DNA from 3 places in the Ensifer sp. GW101-20A05 genome. Region 1 is predicted to be linked to each of the others. Evidence: riboswitches for the same ligand, from Rfam matches in the RefSeq annotation. Region 1 holds a riboswitch; each other region holds the start of a gene.
The links. A riboswitch is a leader RNA that binds a small molecule or an ion and turns the genes downstream of it on or off. The one in region 1 is predicted to bind cobalamin.

Region 1 (6,283 bases):
ATCGCCAGCAGCCAGGCCTTGCGCCGCTCCGCCGCACGGTGGTGCGGCTTCATCGGCATCTGCGCACGATCCTGGCTTTGCTGAGGCGGGCGGCCGCCTCGGATGAAGACGAGGTGCCCCCCGGTTTCATCGACGTTGCCGAGCGGCTTTCCGACCGGCTCGAGGCGGTCGACCGCGACGTCTTCGCTTTGCAGGAACGGGCACGACTGCTGCACGAAGAAATCGACAGCAAGATCTCCTCGGAAACCAACCGCCACCTCTACATCCTGTCGCTGATGACCGCATTCCTGCTGCCGCCGACGCTCGTGACCGGTTTCTTCGGCATGAACACCGGGGCGCTCCCCTTCGCCGACGGCACCGGCACGCTCTATGCGGCGCTGTTCATCGCACTTTCCATGGCCTTTGCCTGGTGGATCCTCAGGCGGATCGGCATTCTTTGAATGTCAGAGAAAAGGCCGGCAGCGAAAGCCCCCGGCCCTGCTCACCCCTTAGCTATAGGGCGAATAGCACTGCTGGCGCGGGCCGCCATAGGGCTGATAACTATTGTCATAGGCCCTGTAGGACCGGTACCGGTTGGCGCACCATTGCACATGGCGGCTGCCGTAGACGGGAGCCGGACGCTCGTAGCGCGGCGGCTGGGCGATTGCCCCGCCGATGATCACGCCGGTGCCGAAGGCGGCCATCGGGTACCACCAACCGTTATAGTAACGGTATCCCGGACGGCGGTAGTTATAACCGCGGTAGCCATTGTAGTAGTAATAGTTGCCGCGGCGTTCATACCCCGGCCTGCGATACTGAACGTTCGTCGCCTCGTTCTGCCGCTCGACGCGAGGCGGCGTCGGCATGAACGCCTGCGACGGGGCCGCGGACGTCATCAGAACTGCCGCGGCAATAATCGCAGAAAACCACCGGCTCTTCCCGGTCTTCAGCAAAGTCTTCATCAAAACCTCCATAACCGAATCCACGCTCCGCAGGGTGCCAAAAAATCGGGCGACCACGGGAACTTCAGCCTCTGCGTGATTTCACCCGGTTCGCTGCAAACCGGGGATGACCCTCAGCCGGGAAATCCGAAGCCAACCAGCAACGCATAAGTCACCGGTTTTGTTCCATCTTCAGGCATCGCGGCTGCTGCGGATCAGCAGCTGCAGATCGGCAGCAGTGACGGCTTTGGCGCATTCGTTCATCCGCCTGTCGGCGTCGAAGGCATCACGCGACACACCAATATTATGCAAGGCATTGCTCATATACAGCCGGAGGTCGGTATACTTTCGCGCGCCGCTCCAGCACAGTCCGCCTCGGGGGCTGGGATTTACGATACATTAACGATACTGTCGGCAATCTCAGAGAATGGCAAAGCGGTATATCTCCACCACAGGGATGATTCTGCGCCTCGCGACCTTTCTAGGTCTGGCTTTCGCGGCGGCGATCGCACGCGCCGGTGAACTGGAGCCCTGGAAGACCAAGTCCAACGCCATCATCGTCGATGCCTATGAGATGAACAGCATCGACTGGGAAACGATGCTCGCGGACAAGCGCATCTCCGGCTTCATCGCCAAGGCCTCCGACGGCCTGCCCGAAAGCTTCTCCTGCACCGGCGACCACAACGGCGACACCTTCAACCACTGCAAGACCATGTGGCGCAAATACGCCGTCAGCCGCGAACTCTACCAGACCCGGCGCATGATCGCCCGCACACACGGGCTGCTGTGGGGTGCCTACCATCTCGCCCGTCCTGGCAATCCCGTCGACCAGGCAAACCATTTCCTCGACTACGCCGAGCCGCGCGACGACGAGTTGATGGTTCTCGATCTCGAGGGCATCGATGCCGACAAATACATGTCGCTAGAGGATGCCGCGATCTTCGCCGGCCACGTCAAGACCCGCACCGGACGTTATCCGATCCTCTATACCAACCACATCACGGCCAAATATATCGCCGCGCACCGCGCCAAGCACCGGCTGCTGTCGCGCCTGCCGCTCTGGTACGCGCGCTACAAGCCGGATATCCGCCAGGTCTTCCCGATGGGCAATTGGGAAAGCTATGCGTTGTGGCAGTTCTCGTCCGGCATCAATTGCGGCAAACGGCGTTGCCCCTACCGCGTGCCAGGGACGCTCGACGATATCGACGTGAATGTCGCTGCAAAGTCGCCGCTGGCGCTGAAAGCGATTTGGGCGCAGGGTGCCTTGCTGCCTGAAAAGCCATTGCCGCTCACCCTCGTTGCTCAAGCCGAGCAGGGGACGGGCATGCACGCGGTCGCACGGGCCTCCGCAACGCTTGGCGAGCCGCTGCTTGTCAGCCGTGCCGGTGCCACGAGCGGCGCCGGCAGCGGCGTCGACAGGCTGGTGACGGGCTCGATCGACTTCGCTCGCCACGAGCGCGCCCTACAGGTGGCGGTCGCCGCCGATGACGCGGCACAGGGCGGTTGTGGCAGCGCAGTTGCCAATGCCGACACGCTACGGCGCGTTGCAATCAAGCCTGCGCCCTGCAACACGCCCTGATCCTTCAGGCTTCGATCTGGACATCTCCCAGCGGCCGCGAGCAGCAGGCGAGGATGTAGCCCTCGTCGACCTCGTCATCGAGAATACCGCCATTGTGGTTCATCTCGACCTCGCCCGCGACCTTCATCACCCGGCAGGTGCCGCAGATTCCGCCCTCGCAGGCAGCGCCGATCCTCACACCATTGGCACGCGCCGTCTGCAGGATCGTTTGGCCGGGTTTCGCCTCGACCTCCTTGCCGCTCATGGTGAAGGCGACCTTGGCCGCCTGAACCTCACCATCATCGCCGGCACCGGCGCGCACGGCGATCTCTTCCGCGGCAGGTGCTGCCGCCGGCTGGAAGCTCTCCTCGTGATAGCGGGCCATGTCGAAGCCGGCTGCCTTCAGCATCTCGCGCACACCGCGCATGAACGGTTCCGGACCGCAGCAGAACACCGTGCGCTCCTGGAAGTCGGGAGCGAGCAACGGTAGCTTGGCACCGTCGATGCGGCCGCGCAGGCCATGCCAGCCGTGACGCGCCTCGTGCCCCTCGACGATGAAGCCGAGGTTCAGCCCGGACATCTGTGTCGCCAGAACCTCGAGCTCCGAGCGAAACAGAAGGTCGTCCGGCCGGCGAGCACAGGAGATGAAGGTGACATCGGTCTCCGGCACGCAGTCGGCCATCCAGCGCGTCATCGACATCATCGGGGTGATGCCGGATCCGGCGGAGATAAACAGGTACTTTTCGCCGGGATGACGGACGAAGCTGAAATCTCCGAGCGGTCCAAAAGCCCGGAGCTTCATGCCCGGCTTCAGGTGATCGAACATCCAGCGGGTGCCGACGCTGTCGGCCTGCGCCTTCACCGTGACGGCAATCGACAGCGGTCGCGATGGCGTCGACGACAGGGTGTAGGTGCGCATGACCGGTTCGTCGGCGACCGGCAATTCGAGGGTGACGAACTGGCCGGGCAGATAACGAAACCAGGCGGGCTTCTCCGCACGGAAGGTGAAGGTCATGACATCGGCGGTTTCGACAACCGCCGATGTGCATTCGAGCATCTGCTGCCGGTCGATCCAGACATGCAGTTCGTCGAAATGATGGAAGGAGGACGCCATCTGCATGTCAGGCGACCTTTGAGAGCGGAGCCGCATCGCCCTGCAGGCGCTGCTCCATGAACTTGCAGTACCATTCGACGAACTGCATCACGCCACCCTCGTGCTCCGGCGAATACGGACCGGGCTCATAGGCCGGCGAGCGGATGCCGAAGGCATTTTCCTCGACGATCTGGCGATCCTGGTCGTTGGTCTCGGTCCAGACATGAGTCAGATCCTCGAGCGTGTAGTCGACACCTTCGACCGCGTCCTTGTGGACCAGCCACTTCGTTGTCACCTGCGTGAGTTCCGGCCCCAGCGGCAACACGCGGAAGGTGATGGCGTGATCCGAAAGCACGTGGTTCCAGGTCGTGGGGTAATGGAACATCAGGAGCGTGCCGATCTGCTTCTGCCTGACATCGGCCGACAGCGCCCTTTTTACGGCGGGCGCACCCGACATGGTGTAGCTTTCGGCATTATCGACCAGCGGCATGCGCGCGGCGCGGAACTGGCCGGTCGGCGACATCCGGAACTCGCTCGGCAGGCCCTCGGCCTCGCACTTCGCCCAATGGGCGGCAATCACCGGATCGTCCTTGGCGCCCTGCACCCCGGTCGCGGTCGGCGCTTCCGGATAGGTCCGGCAGAGTTCGGGGTGATTGGCGGCGCAGTGGTAGCACTCGCGGTTGTTCTCCCAGACGAGCTTCCAGTTGCCCTTTTCGATGATGGTGCTTTCGAAGGCGACCTTGGTCTCTCCCAGCCGGTGCGGCGCGAGGTAGGGGAATGCCAGCTCGCGGAAGGCGGCGAAATCCGCCGGCGTCTCCGACAGGTTGATGAAGATGTAGCCGCCGACCGTTTCGCAATGGATCTGCTTCAGGCTGTGGGCTGCCTTGTCGAAGTCTTCGCCCATCTGGCGTGCGAAGAGCAGCGAGCCGTCGAGCTCGTAGGTCCATTGATGATAGGGACAGACGAGCTTTGCCGAAGAGCCCTTGTGCTGCGTGCAGACGCGGGAGCCGCGGTGGCGGCAGGAGTTGTGGAGCGCGCGGATCGTGCCCTGGCGATCGCGGGTGATGACGACCGGATAGTCGCCGACCTGGACGGTGAAATAGTTGCCGGCCCGCGGGATTTCGCAATCGTGGCCGATGAACAGCCAATCCCGATACCAGATGTTTTCCAGGTCCTGCCGGTAATAGTCGGGGTCGATGTAGAAGGCCCGATCGAGGCTGTAGCCGTCACGCCGGCCCTTCAGCTTGCGAAGCATATCGGTCTTGGTATCCATGTCCTGTCCTCATGCGCCATGTTTCGGAGAGGCAGGACAGGAACCCGCATGGGCGCACGCCCATGCGTTTTAGGCTCCGATCCGGCTGCCCGCCGCAACCCGTTACGGTTATGTCTGTCAAGGCTGGTTTCCGGGCTCAGGAGCCGTCCTTCGAAGGACCAGCCCGGCGCCTTCCCGGACGGAAAACCGTCCAGTGGCCTTTTGCCGAGCCTTTCGCTCCACCACCGTTGCGGGGGCAGCGCCGGGATTTGACCGGCTTCCCAATTCTCCGCCTTCCCCTTTGGAAGACGACACCTTGAGTAAGGATATGTAAGCGCGGAAGGCGCCTCGGCAGGCGCCGGATAGCGACATTCAATTCCAGAATGACGACACGATCGAAACCGCCTTTTGGAAACGGATGCGAGAATTTTTCACTTTATAAACATATAGATAGATCAAAAATTGGGCAGATTCCGGCTTTTGTGACTGACATGACGCAGACACAGGAAGGCTTCGCCCGTTTGCGACATTCCCATGAATGTGCAGGGGCATCTTCCGCGAACGAAAGGAAATCCTTCATTAACCATAAGCCACTAGGCTTGCCGGCGGACGAAGATGTCCGGCAGGCAGATGGCACACTGACGATCATGGCAAAGTTCAGATATTACGACGCTGCGGCCGAGAAGCCGCCGGCGGTCATGCCGAAGACGGCCGTTCACACCGAGTTTCTGCGCACCGGCAGGATCAACCGCCGGCAATGGCTGCCGAGCGAGCGACGGTATCTGAGCTACGAAGAAGTCGCGGACAGGACCGGCAAGAAGCTCGCGACCGCCGGTGACACGACGCACAAGCGGATCAACGGCTTTCATGCCTCGATCCAGTTTCCCAAGCTGATTTTTCACCGCACGCTCGTCGGCAAGCCGCATCTCGGCTATTGCCATGTGACGGCGGCGCGGACGGCGGTCACGCCTTCCAAGGACATCACCTGGTCGTTCTACTTCGCCAATTTCTTCAGCGACCTTGGTGATGAGACGCATTTCTTCGACCGTATCCAGAGCGGCTATTCCCGCATGTATTTCGCGGTCGCGATCGAGCCGAACGCCGAAGACGGACAGATGGTCATCAACCGCAACGTCCGCGACAACGGGCTCCTCTTCCGCACGGACGACCCCAAGGTTGCTCTCAAGAACGTGCTGATGCTGGGTGCCCGGGACTCCGCGCTGCGCCGCATTATCCGCAGTCTCTGAGGCAGCAACCGAACGCCCCCAAAAAAATCGTTCTGTTTTCCCGGCACGTCCGTTAAGGAAGCGTCGGAAAGGAAACGGCATGGCAGAGATCATCGACACAGGCAGGGAACCGGACCGCGCGATCGAACGCGCCTGCGCCGTTCTTGCCGAAGGCGAACCGGTCGCCATTCCCACCGAAACCGTCTATGGCCTTGCCGCCGACGCCACCAATCC
Region 2 (6,283 bases), on a different contig from region 1:
ACGCGCATTGACGCACTTGAGGCGCTGCTGCTCGCCGACGACGCAACTGTTCAAAACGATACGGAGGAAAAGCCATGACATCGCCTGCCACAGCCTTTGCCAGCGCCGACTACGGCCGCGTCATCGCCCCCGATGCGGTGCGCATCGAACGCCTGCTTCCCGGCCCGATCGAGCGGGTCTGGTCCTATCTGACAGAGGAAAACAAGCGCCGGCTCTGGATGGCATCGGGAACGATCGGCTCTTCCGAGGGTGCAGCGGTCGAACACGTCTTCCGCCATTCGGGACTGACGACAGAGGATGATCGACCGCCGAAAAAATAGGCCGATCACGCCGGCGAGGTTCGCAAGCACGGGCATGTGCTCGCCTGGGAGCCACCGCGCCTGCTCGCCTATAGCTGGGACGAAGGCACGGATACGCCCTCCGAGGTCCGCTTCGAACTCAGCCCGCGCGGCGACAAGGTGCTGCTGATCGTCACCCATACCCGGATCGCCAACCGCGGCATCATGACGAGCTTCTCCGCCGGCTGGCACGTGCATCTCGACCTGTTGCGCGACCTTTTGGAAGGAGAGCAGCCTGCAGCCTTCTGGAGCAAGTTTGCTGAGCTTGAACAGCAGTACGACGCGCGCATCCCCAAGCGCTGACCGCCCGAGGTGACGAGACCTCAGAAGGGTGCACCGGCAAGGATTGACCGCCTTGCCGGTGCTTTTTGTCACGTGCGGGCGAAACCGAGGATGAAGAGCGCCAGCGAACCGATCGAGGCGAAGGTGCGCACGTGGTTCCACCAGACCCAATCGGTGAGATAGCGCCCAAGCCACAGATCGGTCGCGGCCTGCCCGGGTGCAGCGGCCGCAAGCGCGTCGTTCATCGGCACGTTGAAGACGATCGTCACCAGAAGCACGCCGACGACATAGACCAGGCCGCCCGCGGCCAGCAGCCATCGGCCCTCGCCGCCCGAAATGAACGCGACGACAATCAGCGCCAGGCCAAGCAGCGCCGTGCCCATGAAGGCGCTGAGGAAGATCGGGTTCTGGATGACGACGTTGATGGCGTTCATCGCGGCGATCCCCTGCTCCGGCGGCAGCCGCGACAAGGCTTGCATGATGCAGACCGAAAAGATGAAGAACAACCCGGCCATCAGGCCGGAACCGATCGCGGCGGCAAACGCCAGAGCGGGGATCAGCGGGATCATGCGGCAATACTCCAGACACCAGTTGCTGCGGTCTCGCGGGCGTAGGTTGCAAAGTCGCGCGGCCGCCGCCCAAGCACGCGCTCGACGTCAGACGTCACACTCGAATTGCGCCCGTCGAGCACCGAGGTGAAGAGATAGCGGATGAGTTCGACATAGTCATCAGGCACACCGTCAGCCTGCAATTGCGCGGCGAAGTCGCCAACCGGCACGGCCTGATAGGAGATCGGGCGTTTGGCCGCGGCAGCGATCTCGGCCACGGCTTCAGCAAAGGTCATCAGCCGCGGGCCGGTCAGAGAATAGACCTTGCCGACATGATCATCGTCGAGAAGCGCTTCAACCGCGACGTCAGCGATGTCGTCGCAGCTGACGAAAGGCTCGGTGACTGTATCCACGGGCAGGAAGACCGAACCGCTTGAGACCCCCTCGGCCAGGAAGCCTTCGTTGAAGTTTTCGAAGAACCAGCTCCCCCGAACGATCGTCCAGTCAGCGCCGGAGGCCTGCAATTCGCGCTCGGCCGCTTCCGCCTCGTCCTCGCCGCGCCCCGACAAGAGCACCAGCCGCCTGATGCCGGCGCCCACGGCAAGGCTTGCGAACTTGCGGATGGTCTCAACAGAGCCGGGCACCGCCAGATCGGGCTGGTAGCAGACATAGATGCGATCGACATTTTCGAGCACATTCGCCCAGGTCGCCTCGTCCGTCCAGTCAAAGGACGGTGATGCCGAGCGTGCGCCGATGCGCACCGCAACACCCCGCTCTTGAAGGCGCTCAGCCACCCGCCGCCCCGTCTTGCCGGTACCGCCCAAAACCAGTGTGACTTTCTGAGACATCGTTTCCTCCTAAGGTTCATCAACAAACATGAGCATCTCTCACATTTGCAAATGTGATAAATCCTCGTATTTTAAGAGTCAAGCCAAAATGTGAGCATCACTCATGATTACAGAAACAAGCCCATCCGCGGTTCCCGCCGAAGACGAAACCGCCCTGCGCCGGACACCCAGCCAGAAACGCAGCCGCGAGCGCGTCGAACAGATCCTAGCCTGCGCGACGGCGCTCATTCAGGAAAAGGGCAGCGACGCCATGCGCATGAGCGAAGTTGCTGAAAAGGCTGGAATTTCGATCGGATCGCTCTACCAGTACTTCCCCGACAAGGCGGCGATCGTGCGCACGCTGGCCGAGCGCTACAATGCCGTGTGCAACGAGTGCATCGCGGCCGAGCTTGCCAAGGTCACATCGCTCGCAGAACTGCGCGACGCTTTCTCGGTGCTGTTCGACATCTACTACGACATGTTTCTGGCCGAGCCCGTCATGCGCGACATCTGGTCGGCAATGCAGGCCGACAAGGCGCTGCGCGAGATCGATCTTCTGCAAAGCCGCGCCGGCGGAAAACTGCTTGCCGATGTCTGGGCCCGGCTTGTGCCCGAAACCCCGCGCGAAACCATCGACAGTGCCGCTTTCCTGATCATGCATCTCGGCGATTGCACCATGCGGCTTGCGGTGTCGGTCGATCGCGCCGAGGGCGACCGCATCGTCGAGGCCTATAAACGCATGATCATCCGCGATTTTGTCGCGGATGGACCGGGCGGCGGCGCAAGTCCAATTGACATATTAGGGGTGCGATCCTAATCATCAGAGATCGATTGGTTCCCGGGACACGAACGTGTTTCGGGAGTAAACGGGAACGTGACGGATGGACCCATGCTGGGCATTCACATCACGGCCGACCCCGCGACTGTAGAGCGACGTCGATCTGCCATTCCGGAGCGATCCGGAAGAAGCCACTGGAAGAGACCACGAGAGGGTGGTCGATCTGGGAAGGCGAGGCTGATCCAGGGCTTCCCGCCCAGCGCCGTGAGCCAGGAAACCTGCCACTCGATACGGGCATAGGGCCCACACCGGGAATTTCCCGATGCCATCACGGAGGTTGTCATGGCTACGTCTACTGTTTCGAGCATTCCGCTCTCCCTCAGCGATCGTCTGACCGCTGGCGTCATCGCGCTCTTCATCGGCGCATTCCTCGTCTTCGGCGCCGGCCTTGCCAACTCGGCAGTGCTGCACGACACCGCGCACGACACCCGCCACTCCTACGGCTTCCCCTGCCACTAAGACGATGTTCCGGAACGTAACTCACGTTCCGCATCGAAGTGTCTGCGGACATGAACGCATCCGGCCTGTGCCGGATGTCGGTGTTTGTGCATGCCGGTTCGTCCGGCGCGCAACGGCCGTCCGCATGACAGAACGGGAAGGCTTGCAAACCACGCCGCAGCGCGTGGGTTTTGCCGTTATCGAGGGAATTCAAGATGATTGTCAGAACGCTTCTGGCCGCGATCGTGGCCGGACTGATTGCCGGTGTCTTCATGACCGGCGCCCAGGAACTTAGGGTAACCCCGCTGATCCTGCATGCGGAGGAATTCGAAGGCGAGGCTCCGGCCGCAACCGAACAGCCCGCTGCACAGCCTGGAACGACGCAACCCGCCGCCGAGGGTCACGACCAGCATTCGTCGCTGAAGGCGGTCTCGCCGCTTGGCGCCCTGCTCGACACGCTTTCGCCGATCACGCCGGCCTATGCGCATGAGGGCGAACACGAGGAAGGCGGCATCATGTTCGGCATGAGCCGGTTCTCCGGCACGCTCATCGCCAATCTCGTCACCGGCTCCGGCTTCGGCCTGCTCTTGGCCGGTGTCAGCCTGGTGATCGGCTATCCGATCACGCTCAGGAACGGCGCGCTCTGGGGCGCCTGCGGCTGGCTTGCCGTGCACATGCTGCCGGCGATCGGCCTGCCGCCGGAACTGCCGGGTTTCCCGGCCGCCGAACTTGGCGACCGCCAGACCTGGTGGCTGGCAACCGTCGCCCTTTCGGCCGTCGGCCTCTATCTGGTGGTGCTGCGCGAAGAAATCGTGTCCAAGGTCGTCGGCCTCGCGTTGATCGCCGCGCCGCACGTCTACGGCGCGCCGCAGCCATTAGACATTTCCAGCAACGTCCCGGCCGTGCTCGGCGCCGAGTTTGCGGTTGCCGCACTCGCCACCACGCTCGCCTTCTGGATCGTGCTCGGCGTCGTCTCCGGCTTCATCAACGAGCGTTTCGCGAGAGCAAACTGATCCGGCCGATCACGCCCCCCCCGTGGGCACCTGAACAAACGACGGCGGGGTTCAGGCCCCGCCGTTTTGCATGAGATGCGCGGCCAGCCGCGCGCGGCGATCGTCCGGCTCGAGCAGGACGCAAGTATCGCAGAAGCTGCCACCCTCCGTTCGGAAATAAAGACAACAGCCGCAACGGATCCGATACTGGCGCGACAGTTGCGCGCCGCTTGCCGGATCGACCGCGGAGATCTCCTCGTAGCAGAGCTCTTCCGAGAACAACCGCGAGCCCCGCCGCTTGACGATCGCAAGCGCCTCGGCCATGCCGCGCGCCTCGTCACCGATCGCGCGACCGATCTCCAGGAACGCTCCGGCAAGGGAATCCGCTGCCAGCCGCCACTGCGCCCCGGAAGAAAGCCCGGTGCGCTTTTTCAGGACCGCGATGACCGGCGCCAGATGGGCCGTGAAGCCGCGCTCGAAAGCGCTGATGCCTTCGGCATGCTGCGGCCCTTCCGCCAGACCGAGGCGGAAATGATAACGCTTGCCGGCAACTTCCCGGTCTTGGTGGAGGCGGGTCCAGTCTTCGAAGCGAATGCCGGCGATCTGCGCCTGAAGACCTGCGCCAAGATAGAGCGCGCCGAGAACCACGCTCAGCTGGCGGCTGTAGAAGGCGATCAGATGTGCCGCCCGGATCCGGTCCGTCATGCCGATTGCGAAAAAGTCCTGATAGGCAAGGCTCTCCTCGATCCCGGCCCCGCCAGCGGCCCAGAAGGCGGCCGGTGCGCTGAAGGCACTGTCCGCCGGCCCGAGCGAGACACCGGCGTCGGGGAACTGGGCGTGCAACCGCTCGACCACCGCCTGCGCCTGCGGTGAATATCCCTCGACCGTCTGCGCCATCCGCTGGTGATCTCTCGAATTCATGCCGTCTCCGTCGCCAGCCAGCCGCCCTCATATCCCGCGCGCTCAAGACCGCGCCGGATCGCCGGCAGGCTGCGTGTCAGCTCCCAGACGAAGCCGCTCCGCCAATTCTCGATCATCATCACGACGAGCCCCTGGTCAAGGCCGACGACACGCTCGTCGATCCAACCCGCGGGCCCCTGGCCTGGAAGGCTCGGATTGAAGCCGCCCGGAAAGCGCCCCTCTCTCAGCAGCCCGGGATAGCCGGCCGCGACATGGCCGAGGGCCGATAGGGACGCATCCGGATCGAAAGGCAGACAGGCCGCTGCAGCCCAGGGCACGAGCGTGCCGTCATCCGGACCGAAGGGTGCGCCGCGGTTGACGTAGCCCAAAAGCCGCTGCCAGCGTCCGTCCTTGAGGCGCAGCCGGCCGCGTGGCGCATGGCAGGCACTGATCCCCCAGAGGCGTTCGCCATAGCCGGCGAAGCCACCGGGATTTCGCCACGCATGGTCGCGCTGCAGCGCGATGGCGCGCCGGGTATTCTCGAAGTAATCCGTCCCCCTTTCGCGCATCGGCCGATCGCCGAGACCGCGAAGGTCAAGCCAGGCCTGCGGGAACAGGTGGATGAACAGCGGCGCCGCATGGAGATGGGGCCCGCCGTCAGCCGCGATCCAGTCGTAACCCTCCGTAAAGGCGGCGTAGTGCTCCGGCTCGATCGCATGATCGGGCGCCCCGAGCGCCAGCACATAGAGCAGCAGCGCCTCGCTGTACCCACGCCAGCGATGCTTCAGGAACCGGCCGGGCGGGCGCCAGCCCATCGTCAGTGTGTCACTGCGGTTCAACGCCCAGCGCCAATCCACGCGAGCATAGAGCCTTTCGGCGAGCGTGCGGATCTCGCATTCCCCCGTGTCCTCGCCGGAGAAATAAGCGGAGGTGGTCAGGCATCCGGCGATCAGCAGCGCCGTATCGACGGTCGAGAGCTCGCTGCTCCAGGTGCGCTCGCCGGTCCGCATATCGAGAAAGTGATAGTAGAAGCCGCGATAGCCGCTCGCCCGCTGGTCGCGCGACTGCGGGCTCTCGGCCAGGAAGCGTAGCGTGGTCAACACCCGCCCGATCGCCTCGC
Region 3 (6,283 bases), on a different contig from region 1:
GAATAGACGCCGATGGTGTTGCGCGGCAGATGGCCGAGCAATGACTGGAACCCCGGGACGAAGGTGCCGTAGACGTCATCGGTAAGGATGATCAGATCGGGACGCTTGTTGTTTACGAGATCGACAAGGCGCTTGATCGAATCCGGATCCATCGCGACGGCCGACGGGTTACCGGGGTTGACCAGGAACAGCGCCTTCACCTCGGGGTTTTCCAGCGCCTTGATGTCATCGTCGGTGAACTGGAAGCGATCTTCCTGCTCGGCGCTGACATTGATGGTCTTCAGCGTGTAGTCCTCGAGCTGCGGCATCTCGAGATAGGGAGTGAAGATCGGCGTTCCGAGCGCGATCGTGTCGCCGGCGTTGAGGATGCGGGCGTTCTTCAAGGCCTTGAAGATGTAGCACATGGCGGCGGTGCCGCCTTCGACCGGGTAGAGGTCGAATTTCACGCTTGGCCGGTGGCCGGCGCACATCGCCCACATCAGATATTCGTGGGTGATGATCTCGTTGTGATGCAGCGCCCGATCGGGGACCGGATAGTTGTCGCCGATGATCGAGTCGGTCAGCTCATGCACGAATCCATCCGGGTCGAAGCCGAAGGTGTTGATGGCATAGGCGACGGCGTCACCGAGGGTTTTGGCGGCCGGGACGCCTTCGTCTTCCTCGTCCACGGTTTCCGTGCTTTGAAGCTGTTTCTTGATCCACTTCTGGAACCGCGCATGCGCGCCGTCCTGGGGCGGCATGCCGGCGACGCCCGCCTTCGGATCGTAGTAGGCGCGTTTAGCCTCCGTCAGGGCGAACTGGCCGAGCAGGAAGAAGGCTTCGCGGGCGCGCGTTGCCGTCCAGTTCGGGTTGCCGCGGCCGGCATTGAGGAAGGCCTTGGCGGATTTCTGCGAGCTCGTCTTGGCGAGCTTGATCAGTTCGTCCTTGATTTCGAACGGGCTGAGATCGGAAATGCTGTCGTAGAATTTTCTGTCCAACATGATCCACACTCCCTGTGATCTATGAAATTGGAACAATGGTCTCGGTTCGCCGGCGCGCCTCAGGCGAGCATGATGACGATGACGAGGCCGAAGATGGTGAGCAGCGTGTTGCCGATGGCGTAGGGCATGCCGTAGCCAAGCGCCGGCACCTTGCTCTTGGCCGCCTCCTGGATCATGCCGAGCGCTGCGGTCGTGGTCCTGACGCCGGCGCAGGCGCCAAACAGGATCGCCGGGTGGAACTTGAAGACATAGTGGCCGATCAGCACCGAGGCGATCATCGGGATGGAGGTTGCAACGACTCCCCAGATGAACAGCGAAATGCCAACCTCCTGGAGGCCTGCGACGAAGCCCGGTCCGGCGCCGATACCGACCACGGCGATGAAGATGTTGAGGCCGAGCGTGTTCAACAGCCACAGCGCCGGCGACGGGATGCGGCCGAAGGCGGGGTAGGTGGTGCGCAGCCAGCCGAGCACGAGACCGGCAAGCAGGGCGCCGCCTGACGTGGATAGCCCGATCGGAATACCGCCGATCGTTATCGTCAGCGCCCCGATCATCGCGCCGATGAACAGACCCCAGCCGAGGAAGGCGATGTCGGTGGTTTCGACCGGGCGATCGGCAAAGCCGAGAGCCTTGATCGCCGCTTCGACGTGCCTCCTGGCGCCGCCGATGGTGACGATGTCGCCACGCTCGACGGTCGTGCCGGGAAGGACCGGGATCTCGACCAGCGAGCGCACGATCTTGCGGGCATAGACGCCGCGCGCCCAATCCATCGTGCTGACTTCGGCGAGTGTCTTTCCGGCCAGCGCCTTGCTGGTCACGTAGACGTCGACGATCTCGGCCTCCGCGTTCAGAAGCTCCTTGTCCTCGACCTCCGTCAGCTTGCTGTCCAGGTTTTCGACGAGCAGGGCGCGCCTGCCCGAGAAGGCGACGACGTCGCCCGGCTGCAGCACGGTGTTGCCATCCGCTTCGATGATCTGATCGCCTCTTCGCAGGCGCTCGACGAAGACGCGAATGCCGGGAAGCAGGTTCTTGACCGGCGTTCCGGTTAGCCCGCTTGCTTCGTCGATCCGATAGGCCCGAAGGCCGAAATCATGATAGGCGCGGGTGATGCCGGGTTCGCTGCTCTCGGTGCCGCCGCCGAGCTTGGTCTCATACTCCTTGCAGGCCGCCGGAAGATCGATGCCGAGAAGTTTTGGGCCAAGCTGGGCGAGGATGATGGCAGAGCCGATCGTGCCCCAGATGTAGGTGACCGCATAGGCAATCGGAATCTGGTCGGCAAAGGTCTTGGCCTGCTCCGGCGTCAGCCCGAGCGAATTGATCTGGTCCGTGGCAACGCCGATCGCAGCCGAGATCGTCTGCGACCCGGCATACATGCCGGCGCCGTAGCCAAGCGGAAGCCCGGCGATCAGCGCGCAGAGATAGGGAACGATGAGGCACAGCACCAGGACAGACAGCGCAAAGGCAATCTGTTTCGGCCCATCGGTGCTCAAGCCGCGCACGAATTGCGGGCCGACACCGTAGCCGACGGCGAACAGGAAGATCAGGAACAAGGTGGACTTCAGATCACCGGAAACCTGGATGCCCAGCTGCCCGATGAGAACACCCGCCAGAAGCGTAGCGGTGACGTTTCCGAGATTGAACCCCGCGACCTTGATGGGCCCGATCAGGAAACCGATGCCGAGGGCGAGGAAGACGGCGACCGGCGGATAGGTCCGAAGCGTCTCGACGAAGAAGTCAATTGGATTCACTGCCATCCCCTGTAGAAAGTTGCGTTGCCATCACTTCATTTCGGGACTTGCGCGGCTAAGTTGATTTTATCGGTGGCTTGTCGATGCCCAATCCTAGCTTTGGCAATTGTCGCTTCGGCTGCTGATTTTCTCAACGGCCTTGGGGTTACGTGAGCGTAACGTACGTTAAATTTCTGGCTTTTGCGGCCAGTGGGGGCTGATGAGCGCTGCGCGGCATCGGTCCGAAAGCGTCGGGTCGGGCGGTCGTGCGAAGGCAAGTTCGGGAGGGCGGCGGCGCGCCGGTCCCGATGAAGGCACACGGTCCCACTACGGCGGATTTCGCCGGCTATTCAACTCTGGCATTGTATTTCTATGTTATCGCATAACGGATGGACATGACGAAACGCCGCATGTCGATGGACCCGGAGCACATGCCCCCGCAGTTGCTTCATCCGCGCGCCGCGAAGCTTGAAGTGACGGGGGCGCTCATCCGTTCGTTTCACGAGCAAGGCCGGCAATTGCGGCCAGTCTTGCGCTCCGCTTCAGATGGCGACGCCTTCGAGTGCTATGATCCGTGTCCTGGCACAGCGCTCACGGATCGCCTTCAGGCGCTGATAGTCCGGCGATTGGTACCAGGAGAGCAAGGCTTGCATGTCCGGGAACTCAAGGATGACGAGCCGGTGCGGTTCCCAGTCGCCTTCAAGCACCCGGGTTGCGCCACCGCGGCCGAGATAACGCCCGCCATAGCGGGCCTCCGTCGCCGGCACCTCTCTTTTGTATTCCTCGAAGGTCGCTGCATCGGTGATATCGACATCGGCGATCAAATAGGCAGCCATGGCAGAGCTCCTTTCCCGACAAGCCAAGGAGCAAGGATACGCCGGTCGTCGCCGTCAGGCGAGACTCTCGCCCGCGGCGGCCGGCAGGGTGACTTAGGATCATTTCCTTGTTGATTGTTGTTATGTTATTTTATAACAGTCGGTACATGACGAAACGCCGCATGTTGATAGATCCCGGCCGCCCAACCCCATCGGTTGTATCCGCTGCCGATTCATGCGAGGAAGAGCGCGATGGTGCTGCGTCCGCGACAATGCGGAAGCGGCTGAAAAGGGAACACGGAACGGACGACCCTGACGGGACCGAAACCGTGGCTGCCCCCGCAACTGTGAGCGGACAGCGCATTCACACCATGTCACTGGCCAAAGGCCGGGAAGACGTGGATGCGCCGCGACCCGCGAGCCAGGAGACCTGCCATCGAACCGATCAACCACAACGGACGGGGTGTTCCGATGGAAAAGAACTGGCTTTCGCGCGACGGTTTTCCGTCACCCTGCCGCTTCGCCATCTCTTGCCGTCAGTCCGGCGGAGAGAGAGAATGGCTGAGCCGACTTCAAGACAGCATAAGATAACGGTCTGCACCGATTGCCGCTTTACCGGCGGCCCCTGCATGCCGGGCGCCGAGCTGATAAAGCGGCTCAACCGCAGCATTGCCGCCCTCGGCGCGCCGCTCGATAGTGATTTCTCGATTGCCGGCACGGTCTGCATGGCGGCATGCACGCGCCCCTGCACCATCGCCTTCCAGGCGACGGGCAAGGCGACCTATCTCTTTGGCGACATTTCGCCGGAAGAGGACATCGACGATCTCGTCCGCTTTGCCGCCACCTATGTGGAGCGCGGCGACGGCATGACGCGGGCTGCCGAACGGCCGCGCGGACTGAAGGGCAAGACGCTCGCCCGCATCCCGGCGGCCATGCTCGTCTCCGAAGACGTTGCGGGCCATTTCCAATGAGTGCGACACGCATGCGCTCAAGCGCGTTTGGTGCGTCGGGGATGGACGCGTGGCGCTGCCGGGGTGGGATCAGACCATGACCTGCACCGCAACAGGAGCCGCCCTTCGCGTTAAGGGGCTTTGCTGGGGGCCGCGCCCGGGGTTGAAGCTGGTCGACGACATGGACTTCGCGATCGAGGCGGGCAGCCGGCTTGCGATCCTCGGGCCGAACGGGGCCGGCAAGACCTCGCTTCTGCGCTGCCTTTACCGGGCGGTGCAGCCGAATGCGGGCCGCATCGAGGTCGACGGCGTCGACCTCTGGTCGACCTCGGCGCGCGAAGCGGCGAAAACGATCGCCGTCGTGCTTCAGGAAATGCCCGGCGATTTTCCCTTCAGCGTGCGCGACGTGGTGATGATGGGCCGCATCCCGCGGCGGGAGGGGCTCAACGGCTGGACGGACACCGACCGTGAGCGCGTGCAGCACGCGCTCTCCCATCTCGATCTCGCCCATCTGGCCGGCCGCCAGTTCTCGACGCTCTCGGGCGGCGAGAAACAGCGGGTGCTGATTGCCCGGGCGCTTGCCCAGGAGCCGCGCATCATCATCCTCGATGAGCCGACCAACCATCTCGACATCCGCCACCAGCTCGAAATCCTCGAGCTCTTGCAGACGCTGAAGCTGACGATCGTATCGACGCTGCACGACATCAATCTCGCCGCCGAATTCGCGACTGACGTGGCGATCGTGACGGCGGGGCGGCTCACCGCCTTTGGCACACCCGACGCGGTGCTGAGCCCGCGGGCGCTGTCCTCCGCCTTCGGTGTCACCGCCACCGCCCACAGCACCGCCGTTGCCGGCACCGCCCGTTTCTCCTTTTCACTTCCTCGGGATCCATTTCATGAAGATCAACATTGCCTCCTCTGCCTTCCTGTTTCTCATCGCCACTGCTGTGCCGGCGCTCGCCTATCCGGTCACCGTCAAGAGCTGCAACCGCGAGGTGACCTTCGATGCCGCGCCGAAGCGGGCGATCGCCAACGACGTCAATCTGGTCGAGATGATGCTGGCGCTGAAACTGCAGGACCACATGGTCGGCTACACCGGCGTTTCCGGCTGGAAGACGCTGGATGAAAAGCTGCGCGAGGGCGTCAAGGAACTGCCGGAGCTTGCGGAGAAATATCCGACCAAGGAAGTGCTCCTCAACGCCGACGCCGATTTCTTCTTCGCCGGCTGGAACTACGGCATGAAGGTCGGCGGCGAGGTGACGCCCGAGACCTTGGCGCCGTTCAAGATCGGCGTCTACGAACTGACCGAATCCTGCATCCATGTCATGGCCAGGGAAAAGCCTACGATGGACGACATGTTCGTCGATCTCCTCAACCTCGGCCGCATCTTCGGGGTCGAGGATCGCGCCGAGGCGCTGGTCGACGGCTACCGCCGCCAACTGGCCGCGATCACCGAGGCAAATGCCGGCCGCGAAAAGCCGACGCGCGTCTTCGTCTATGATTCCGGCGAAGAAAAGCCCTTCACATCCGGCCGCTTCGGCATCCCGACGGCGATGATCGAGGCGGCCGGTGGCGCCAACATCATGGACGACGTCGACAAGAGCTGGGTGGAGGTCTCCTGGGAGCCGGTGATCGATCGCAATCCGGAGGTCGTGGTGATCGTCAACTACGGCGAGGTGAAGGCCGAGGACAAGATTGCCTTCATGAAGAACAATCCGGCCTTCGCCAATATCGATGCGGTGAAAAACGACCGCTTCGTGGTCCTCGATTATGTCGAGGCGACGCCGGGGCCGCGCAACATCGACGCCATT

Region 2: another riboswitch for cobalamin. It lies ahead of AC070A_RS03330 (CbtB domain-containing protein); the one in region 1 lies ahead of AC070A_RS13265 (aromatic ring-hydroxylating oxygenase subunit alpha).
Region 3: another riboswitch for cobalamin. It lies ahead of AC070A_RS00840 (DUF1636 family protein); the one in region 1 lies ahead of AC070A_RS13265 (aromatic ring-hydroxylating oxygenase subunit alpha).

What each region holds. Positions count from the first base shown of each region.
Region 1 covers NZ_JBWKZT010000004.1:292,553-298,835, reverse strand. Annotated here, with positions in the region: gene AC070A_RS13290 (transporter) at 1-440, shown strand, start outside; gene AC070A_RS13285 (BA14K family protein) at 489-941, opposite strand; gene AC070A_RS13280 (hypothetical protein) at 1,113-1,244, opposite strand; partial or broken gene AC070A_RS13275 (glycoside hydrolase family 25 protein) at 1,348-2,358, shown strand; gene AC070A_RS13270 (FAD-binding oxidoreductase) at 2,504-3,598, opposite strand; gene AC070A_RS13265 (aromatic ring-hydroxylating oxygenase subunit alpha) at 3,600-4,844, opposite strand; cobalamin riboswitch at 4,949-5,157, opposite strand; gene AC070A_RS13260 (DUF6656 family protein) at 5,471-6,070, shown strand; gene AC070A_RS13255 (L-threonylcarbamoyladenylate synthase) at 6,150-6,283, shown strand, end outside.
Region 2 covers NZ_JBWKZT010000001.1:656,279-662,561, forward strand. Annotated here, with positions in the region: gene AC070A_RS03300 (ArsR/SmtB family transcription factor) at 1-78, shown strand, start outside; gene AC070A_RS03305 (SRPBCC family protein) at 75-320, shown strand; partial or broken gene AC070A_RS03310 (SRPBCC domain-containing protein) at 345-641, shown strand; gene AC070A_RS03315 (anthrone oxygenase family protein) at 710-1,189, opposite strand; gene AC070A_RS03320 (NAD(P)H-binding protein) at 1,186-2,016, opposite strand; gene AC070A_RS03325 (TetR/AcrR family transcriptional regulator) at 2,120-2,812, shown strand; cobalamin riboswitch at 2,811-3,073, shown strand; gene AC070A_RS03330 (CbtB domain-containing protein) at 3,116-3,292, shown strand; gene AC070A_RS03335 (CbtA family protein) at 3,487-4,284, shown strand; gene AC070A_RS03340 ((2Fe-2S)-binding protein) at 4,336-5,184, opposite strand; gene AC070A_RS03345 (glucoamylase family protein) at 5,181-6,283, opposite strand, start outside.
Region 3 covers NZ_JBWKZT010000001.1:159,777-166,059, reverse strand. Annotated here, with positions in the region: gene AC070A_RS00855 (bifunctional aspartate transaminase/aspartate 4-decarboxylase) at 1-980, opposite strand, end outside; gene aspT (aspartate-alanine antiporter) at 1,040-2,728, opposite strand; gene AC070A_RS00845 (DUF1330 domain-containing protein) at 3,250-3,543, opposite strand; cobalamin riboswitch at 3,759-3,974, shown strand; gene AC070A_RS00840 (DUF1636 family protein) at 4,080-4,493, shown strand; gene AC070A_RS00835 (ABC transporter ATP-binding protein) at 4,654-5,598, shown strand; gene AC070A_RS00830 (ABC transporter substrate-binding protein) at 5,525-6,283, shown strand, end outside.